One region of the Thalassotalea sp. SU-HH00458 genome, then DNA from elsewhere that is predicted to be linked to it. Evidence: predicted binding sites of a transcription regulator. Region 1 holds the regulator's gene; the other holds the start of a gene.

Region 1 (4,429 bases):
GCTAGCGAGAAAATCTTGTACGGGTTGATCTAGTCCCGTATATGGTTTGAGATCTTTTTCCCAAAATGGATTTGGTAAAAATCGAGCATCAAAAACATAATCAGCATCTTGAGGGACGCCATGTTTAAAGCCAAAAGATTCAAAGACCACAACCATAGTGCCAGTTGTTTTACCGAGAATTCGCTCTCTGATCAAATCCGCTAATTGATGAGGGGTAAGTTGACTGGTGTTGATGTATAAATTTGCACGGCTTGAAATAGGCTCTAACAGTTTTTTCTCAAGTGATATCGCTTGATCAAGCGCAATATTCTGTTTGATCAATGGATGCAAGCGGCGTGTTTCGCTAAAACGTTTAATTAAGTCGTTATCATCCGCATCTAAATAAACAATATTTAGATCTACCGCACTGGGTAAGTAATTGATAATTTCAGAAATATCATTAGGATCTGCCGGTAAATTACGAACATCTAAGCTAACCGCTACGGTTTCATAATCATTAATCACCGTATGTGTTAAAGCTGGTAAAAGATTGACAGGGATATTATCAACACAATAATAACCTAAATCTTCCAGCACTCTTAATGCGACACTTTTTCCTGATCCTGAACGGCCACTAACGATGATGAGTTTCATTGTCGAAATCCTTGGTACTAAGGTTTAGTTATTATTTTTCAATAAATTGAAAAGCTCTGAACTCGAGTGACATTTTCGGACCAGTTTGCAAGTTTGTTTATCACTAAAAATTTGTGCAATGCTTTGTAGCGTGGATAAATGTTGTTGACAATTTTCTTCGGGTACGAATAAAGCAATAAAAATATCGACGGGTCTATTATCTATCGCATCAAAATCAATTGGAGACTCTGTTGTGGCAATCACGACAACGACTTTACCCCCATCAGTTAATCTACCGTGTGGGATCGCGATACCATTACCTATCCCAGTTGAACCCATTTTTTCACGTGCCATTAGACTTTCAAGCAGTGAATAAGTGTTAAAATCAGTATAAGACTCGGCAGCTTTTTCACATAATAATTCTAAAATACGCTTTTTGCTAGTAGCATGAACTGCACACAAGGTGCAGTTCTCGTTAATAAGTTCAGTTAATTTCATAATGCTCGTGTTGAAATAGACGATGGATTAATGTTGGTTGATTTTGCCTTTGTACTTTAAAACTTGTTTATCGAGTTTATTAACTAAAGCATCGATTGAAGCATACATATCGGCATTTTCGGCTTTTGCGTGTATTTCTGTTCCGTTAAGATGGGCTGTTGCTTCCGCAATTTGATTCAGCTTTTCTACCGTCAATACCACATGAACATTATTTATATGATCAAAATGTCGTTCCAACTTGGCAAATTTTGTATTGACACTTTCACGTAAAGCTTCAGTAATTTCAACATGATGACCAGCAAGATTAATTTGCATAAGCTTAGATCCTTATTTAGTTGTTAAAGTAGACTTTTTCGTTGGTTAGAAGGAGGAATTGACAATGATTCTCGATACTTGGCAATGGTTCTTCTGGCGACATTAATGCCTTGTTCTGCAAGTAATTCCGCCATTTTACTATCACTTAATGGTTTGGCTGGAATTTCTGCAGCGACCAACTTTTTAATTAAAGCTCGAATTGCGGTGGATGAACATTCTCCACCATTTTCTGTACTTACGTGGCTAGAGAAGAAATATTTTAATTCAAAGATTCCTCTAGGTGTATGCATATATTTTTGGGTCGTAACACGGGAAATAGTGGACTCATGCATATCTACCGCTTCAGCAATATCATTGAGTACCATAGGGCGCATTGCTTCTGGCCCGTGTTCAAAGAAGCCTTGTTGGCGTTGTACAATGCAGTTAGAGACTTTTAACAATGTATCATTTCGGCTTTCTAAGCTTTTAATAAACCATTTAGCTTCTTGTAGGTTTGAACGTATAAACTGACTGTCTGTTGATGATTTCATGTTTCGTGCCATGGAGGCATATTGCTGATTAACCGATAATCGTGGTGCTGTATCTGGATTTAATTCAACCATCCAACGACCATTTTTCTTTTCGACCGAAACATCAGGGATGACATATTGATCATCACCTTTAATGACACTATCACCTGGTCTTGGATCCAGCGATTGAATTAGCTTGATCACTTCGCGTAGTTGATCTTCTTTTAAACGCGTTTTCCGCATGATTTGGCGATAATCTCGGTTACCTAATAAGTCGATATATTCATTAATGATCAGCTTACTTTCTTTTAACCAAGGCGTTTCTTTATCAAATTGATTTAATTGAATGGTTAAACATTCTGAGATAGAGCGAGCCCCAACGCCAACAGGATCAAACATATTAATACGTTTAAGTACGGCTTCAACTTCATCAAGTTCAACTTCTTCATTGCCCATCGCTTCAAGAATTTCTTCAACACTGACTCTTAAATAGCCAGCATCATCGATGGCATCAATAATAGCCGTCGCGATGGCAAGGTCCGTTTCTGAAAATGGCGTTAACTCCATTTGCCAGCGTAAATGGTCTTGAATGGAGTCCGTTGTTTCGCCCTGATAAGTATAATCTTCTGAAGCAGGTGCACTGGCACCGGTATTTGAAACGCCAGCACTGTAGCTTTCTTCCCAGGTAGTGTCTATGTTGAGCTCTTCAGGGATCTCAGATTTATCCATAGCTTCCGTCGTACTAATTTCATCGATAGTAGGAGCTGAATCTTCACTGCCGTCGGATGTTTTAGTGTTTTGTTCTGTTACACCAGCAGAAAATGCTTCTTCTAAGTTATCCGATTGCGCATCATTGTCACTTGGGGTTGATTCATCTACTTCTAATAATGGATTACTTTCAAGAGCTTCTTGGATCTCTTGCTGAAGATCCAACGTCGACAATTGCAAAAGCTTAATCGCTTGTTGCAATTGTGGAGTCATGGTGAGTTGTTGTCCTATTCGGAGCTGCAGACTAGGGCGCATTTATCGTATTATTTTCCTATTTTCTAGCTTCATATTGATTTTTACTTTTTATCAAAGCTTTGTGTAACTATAGCGTGAATTGCTCACCAAGGTATACATCTCTTACCTGTTGATTCGCAAGAATTTGATCTGCATTGCCTTCCGCGATTAATTCACCGTGACTAACAATATATGCATGCTCACAAACGTCTAATGTTTCACGAACATTGTGATCTGTGATTAAAATTCCAATGCCACGTTGTTTTAAGTGTAGGATAATTTTTTTTATATCACCTACTGAAATTGGATCAACACCAGCAAAAGGCTCATCAAGTAAGATAAATTTGGGCTCTGCCGCTAGTGCTCTCGCAATTTCAACTCGGCGTCGTTCGCCACCGGATAAGCTCATGCCTAAATTATCTTTGATATGACCTATATTAAATTCTTCAACGAGATGCTCAAGCTTTTCTTCTCTACTGATATCATCTAAATCTTTGCGGGTTTGCAAAATCGCCATAATATTTTGATATACCGTTAGCTTACGAAAAATGGAAGCTTCCTGTGGAAGGTATCCGATACCTTTTCGGGCTCTTTCATGCATAGGGAGTAAAGTAATATCTTCATCATTTAAGATGATTGAACCGCTATCACTATTGACTAAACCAACTATCATATAAAACGAAGTTGTTTTACCGGCACCATTTGGACCGAGCAATCCGACAACTTGGCCTTCTTGCACTTTCATACCAACGTTTTTTACGACTTTTCGGCCTTTGTAGGCTTTTGCCAAATTATTGGCAATTAAGGTGGCAGTGGTCATTTATTTTTATTATCCAACGATTTTTTATCTAACTTTTTTTTCTCAAGGTTTTTCGGTTGTAATACCGTTTGTACTCTAGCATTGTCGTCACTGCTTGCCTGTACTTGTTCGGTCAAAAAATTATAACTGATAGTGGTGCCACTGACTTTGCTGCCTTCTTGACGAAGTTCAGCATTTCCTGAAATCATCACCGTATTTTTTTCAGGTTGATATTTAATTTCATTTGCTTGTAGATAAATAGGCGTTCCGTCTTCCAATATTTGTTCGAACGTTGCTGGTTGCCCTTTGGCAATATATGTTTTTTCGTTACTCGTGGCTTCTGTCACAACTTGCACTAGGTCTGCTTTTATTGTTAAAGAGCCTTGGGTAATAATGACATTATCAATGTAACTAAATATTTTATTTTTGAGATCAGCTGCTTGTCTAGAAGCATCAATTTTGATTTCTTCATTCAAATCAACTTTTGCTGCTATAACACTATATGAAAGACTTAAGGTTACCCCTAAAGCCAAACAACTAGTTTTTAATAGGTTGAAATATGGTTTTTTCATGTTTTGTCAGCGTTACTTGTTTAGTGTTTAAGTCTACAATCAGTCCTGTACCGTACATGGTAAAATCAATTCCTTTTATTTCTATCTTTTTTTCTGAACTAATAATATTAGTGTTTAAATCT
Region 2 (4,429 bases), on a different contig from region 1:
CAAACCGTAACCGACTAGCTGATTCGATCTTACGCCGGCAACATCAGTTAAGTCTTTTACCCGTTGAGCATTTGACGACTGACTAGCAAAAGTAAGCGCTAATAACATTACTATTTGAATAACAACTTTCATATTCATTTCCACCTATATATGGCAATTATAAGGGCCACCAAGAACTACTAAAAAACTTAGATAACCAGCCTTGTTCTTGTACTTCCGCAAAGGCACCTGTACCAGCATATTGAATACGAGCATTGGCAACTTTCGATGAAACTATGGTATTACTTGAACTAATATCTTGTGCGCGAATAATGCCTGTTAAGCGAATATATTCATCGCCATTATTTAATGACATCCATTTTTCACCCCGGATCATTAAATTGCCGTTAGGTAACACTCTTAATACATGAACCGAAATATTACCGCTTAAGCTATTGCCTTGGTTTGACTTTGAATCACCTTTAAAATCAGAGGTTTGATTTAAGCCAAATTGAATCGCATCATCTTTAAAGGTAATCGGAGAAGCTCCCAAACCGGTTATCGGATCCAGTACGGCACTATTTTCTTTTTTCAGCTCGGTTTTGGCATTTTTTTGAGCTTGCGTACTCTCACTTAAAATTACCGAAATAATATCGCCTACGCGGTGTGCTTTTGAGTCTGAATAAATATTATTGACATAATTAGCTTGGAATAAAGAGCCTGTAGGTACAATCGGCGATTCTTGCATTTCAGGTAAGATCGGCGCAAAATCAGGATCATCAGGTAAAGTTTTCGCCTGTTCAATACTGGCACAGCCAGATAACGTCATCCATGCACATAATATTATCGTTACAATTTTCATATGACGCTCCCTATTGGTTATAACTGTTGATTGATATAGCTAAGCATTTGATCAACCGCAGAAATGACCTTTGAGTTCATTTCGTAAACCCGTTGACTCTCAATTAAATTGACCAGCTCTTCTGTCGTATTGACGTTGGAGGTTTCAAGTGCTCCTTGTAAAATCATGCCGAAGCCCTCTAAACCGGGAACACCTTCTTGTGGCGCACCACTTACCGAGGTTTCAACAAATAAATTTTGTCCGATGGGCTCTAATCCCGTTGGATTAACAAAGTTAACTGTGTTTAATTGTCCAACGACAGCGGGCTCAGCTTGACCTTGTAAGGTCACCGACACTTCGCCATCTTGAGAAACAATAATACTAATAGCATCAGGCGGTATCGTGACTTGTGGTTGTACTAAATAACCAGCACCAGGCGTTACCATATTGCCTTCTTCATCCATAGTAAATTGGCCATTCCTTGAATAAGACAACGAGCCATCAGGCATTTGTACTTGGAAAAAACCTTCCCCTTGAATCATTAAATCCAACGCATTATCCGTTGAAATCATATCCCCTTGGGTATGAATTTTTTGCGTGGCGACAACTTTTGAACCAGCCCCTAACATTAAGCCGGAGGGCATTTCGGTGTCTTGAGCAGAACGACCACCAGGTTGATTAATCGTTTGATAAAGCAAATCTTCAAAGACTGCTCGACTCTTTTTAAAGCCAACCGTACTCGCGTTTGCTAAGTTGTTTGAAATAACGGCAATATCTTTCGTTTGCGCGTCTAAGCCTGTTTTACTGATCCACAATGCTGGGTTCATAAATCACCTCAATAATTAGTTTAGAAAGCACGCAATAGCGATGCACTAGCTGAATCAATTTCTTCAGCGGTTTTCATTAATTTCAAATGCATTTCAAATTGACGTTGAATGGAAATCATGTCTGTCATTTCGCTGACAGGATTGACATTACTCGATTCCAACATGCCACTTTGAACGGTAATACTGATATCGGCATCTTCATTAGTACCGTTACCCCCTCGAAATAAACCATCGTTACCACGCACTAACGTACGAGTTTCAGGGTTAACAAGTTTAATTTTACCGACTTCTTCTTGAATGGTCGTAGGGGCACCGGCTGGCTGAACCATGATAGTGCCATCTTTAGTGATCTGAATATTATTAACCGGTAAAGGTAAAGACACAGGTCCGGCATCGCCAATCACCAAATCACCATTTGGAGTTTGTAAAAAACCTTCTTCGGTTAATGTTAAATGACCGTCACGTGTATAGGCTTCGGTACCGTCCTTTGCTTGAACGGCAATCATGCCATGCCCTTGAATCGCAATATCTAAATCTCGGCCTGTGGTTAAAAGTGCGCCACTGTCAAAGTTTTGGCTAGCTTTTTCTGTCATAGCAAAAACACGGGTTGGTAAACCTTCACCAAAAGCCTGCATTGAGCGAGCCTGTGCTAAGTCAGCTTTAAATCCCGTGGTCTTAGCATTGGCTAAGTTATTGGCATTTATCGCTAAAGCTCTCATATTTTGCTTGGCGCCACTCATGGCAATGTAAAGCATCTTATCCATCATGAACCCAGATTTATTAAGTATTACGTAGATAAATGCAAAGAAAGTGCCAACTAAAGAAGTTAATTTTGAGGGGGAAAACTTATGACTTGTCGTGTCGTATTTGATGATGATAGCAATAAAAAAGCCCTTAAGTAATCTACATTACTTAAGGGCTTTTCCTAAGAGGGTCGATTAACGAATTTGTAAAATCGTTTGGTTCAATTGATTATCAACTTCTAACGAACGAGAGTTTGCTTGGAAGTTTCGTTGCGCTGAAATCAAATCAATCAACTCACTGGTTAAGTTGACGTTAGATGACTCTAGAGCAGAAGCATTAATAGTACCGTATGTACCTGCCCCTGCTTCACCTGCTAAACCTTCACCAGAGAGAATACTTTCTTTCCAGTTGGTATTCCCCACTTGCGTTAATCCTTGGTTATTTGCAAAATTTACTAATGCTACGCGAGAGAGCGGTTGCGAAGTACCATTACTATAGGTCGCCATAACTAAGCCATCAGGGCCAATATCAAGCCCGGTTAAACGTCCAACCGGTAAACCATCTTGCTCAAGTGACGTCACTTCAAAATTTGAAGCAAACTGCGTAGGTTCATTAGGGTTTGCGCCAGCAGTATCAAGGTTAAAGTCGATAACTATTTGCTGAGTGTCATCAGAGCCGTTAGTCAAAATACCAGCACCTAATGCCGCCGTTTGAAATCCTGCAGCAGGTACTTGTGAGAAAAAGTCACCACCAGGGCTAAAGTTTAATCGTGCGCCATCGAAACCATTTATATCAATACCTGTTGCCGCATTAGCCGGATCAACTAAATCAACCCGTTGATTATCAACCGCAGCTGTAACTAACCAAGGGTTAGAGGCCGGAGGACCAGCAACGGGTGCTTCTTTAATAAAGTAATATGTCATGATATGACTATCACCTAACGAATCAAATACCGTTACCGAGGTAGAATGGTTAAACGTTAATGGGTCAGTTAAATCGAAATTGCCTGGAGAACCAGTGATCACAGCATCACCTGCAGGTAAATTCATTCTTACGTCTACTTCACTAGTTTGAGCAGGCGCACCAGATGCTGTTGGAATTCTAATTGGCTCAGAAGTACTTAAACTAACCGAAGATGAACTACCATCAGGGTTTACTGGAAACCCTAATAAATGCTCACCCGCAGAGTTAACAATAAAGTTATCGTTATTTAACTTGAATTGGCCTGCACGCGTATAAGAAAACTCTAAACTATCGATATCAGGAACAACAGCAAAAAAACCATTACCTGTAATTGCAAGGTCTAGTGCATTGTTTGTAAATTGAATACTACCTTGACTAAATTGTTGAGCAACATCTGATGTTAACACACCATCACCAACTTTTGTTTTGCCGGCAGCAAGTAATGACGCAGCATACACATCAACAAATTCAGCACGAGATTCTTTAAAACCTACGGTACTCACGTTTGCAATATTGTTGGATGTTACATCCAAATCTTTTTGAGCAGCGTTTAAACCACTTAGTGCTATATTAAATGACATAACTATACCTCATTGTAAACAATTGTTTTTTAACCTAAATAGGCTATAAAATTCGATTTAACTTTCTGAAACTTCAACAACATCTATTAATGCCATTGAACTACCACCATTTAGATTTAATACTATATTTCCGCCAGCTCCAGCTAGTGTGACACTATCTACTTTACGATAAGTCATGGCCTGAATTTCAGAAGCTTGGCCATCAACTAAACCTGCAATTCTAAATCGATAAGCACCTTCTGCGGCAGGCTCACCAGCTGAAGTCATACCATTCCAAGTAAAGCCAAATTCCCCTGACTCAACATTACCAACAGGAACAGTTTGAATAATTTCACCGGCTGCATTTTCCACATAAATATTAACGTTACTTGCCGGTTGATCAGTCACTAGCTTACCTTTCACCTCTTCACCTGTAGACATACCAAAGACATTGTCATCAACTAAAACACTTCTTCCTACTAGTGATGAAGCTTGTAATGCTTGGCTTGAAGACA

What was found. The regulator sigma-54, encoded in region 1, starts transcription at its own class of promoters, with help from an activator protein. The targets are predictions, from matches to a motif close to GTTGGCACGNNNNTNGNNT.
Region 2: flgF (flagellar basal-body rod protein FlgF) is a predicted target of sigma-54. The motif match lies at 2,447-2,465, and genes of this name have one in related genera.

What each region holds. Positions count from the first base shown of each region.
Region 1 is NZ_BAABWW010000002.1:190,404-194,832, forward strand. Features, by position in the region: gene rapZ (RNase adapter RapZ) at 1-633, opposite strand, end outside; gene ptsN (PTS IIA-like nitrogen regulatory protein PtsN) at 658-1,110, opposite strand; gene hpf (ribosome hibernation promoting factor) at 1,138-1,425, opposite strand; gene ABXH06_RS03820 (RNA polymerase factor sigma-54) at 1,449-2,957, opposite strand; gene lptB (LPS export ABC transporter ATP-binding protein) at 3,025-3,756, opposite strand; gene lptA (lipopolysaccharide transport periplasmic protein LptA) at 3,753-4,307, opposite strand; gene lptC (LPS export ABC transporter periplasmic protein LptC) at 4,273-4,429, opposite strand, start outside.
Region 2 is NZ_BAABWW010000001.1:255,634-260,062, forward strand. Features, by position in the region: gene ABXH06_RS01120 (flagellar basal body P-ring protein FlgI) at 1-108, opposite strand, end outside; gene flgH (flagellar basal body L-ring protein FlgH) at 158-841, opposite strand; gene flgG (flagellar basal-body rod protein FlgG) at 859-1,647, opposite strand; gene flgF (flagellar basal-body rod protein FlgF) at 1,668-2,411, opposite strand; gene flgE (flagellar hook protein FlgE) at 2,586-3,935, opposite strand; gene ABXH06_RS01145 (flagellar hook assembly protein FlgD) at 3,993-4,429, opposite strand, start outside.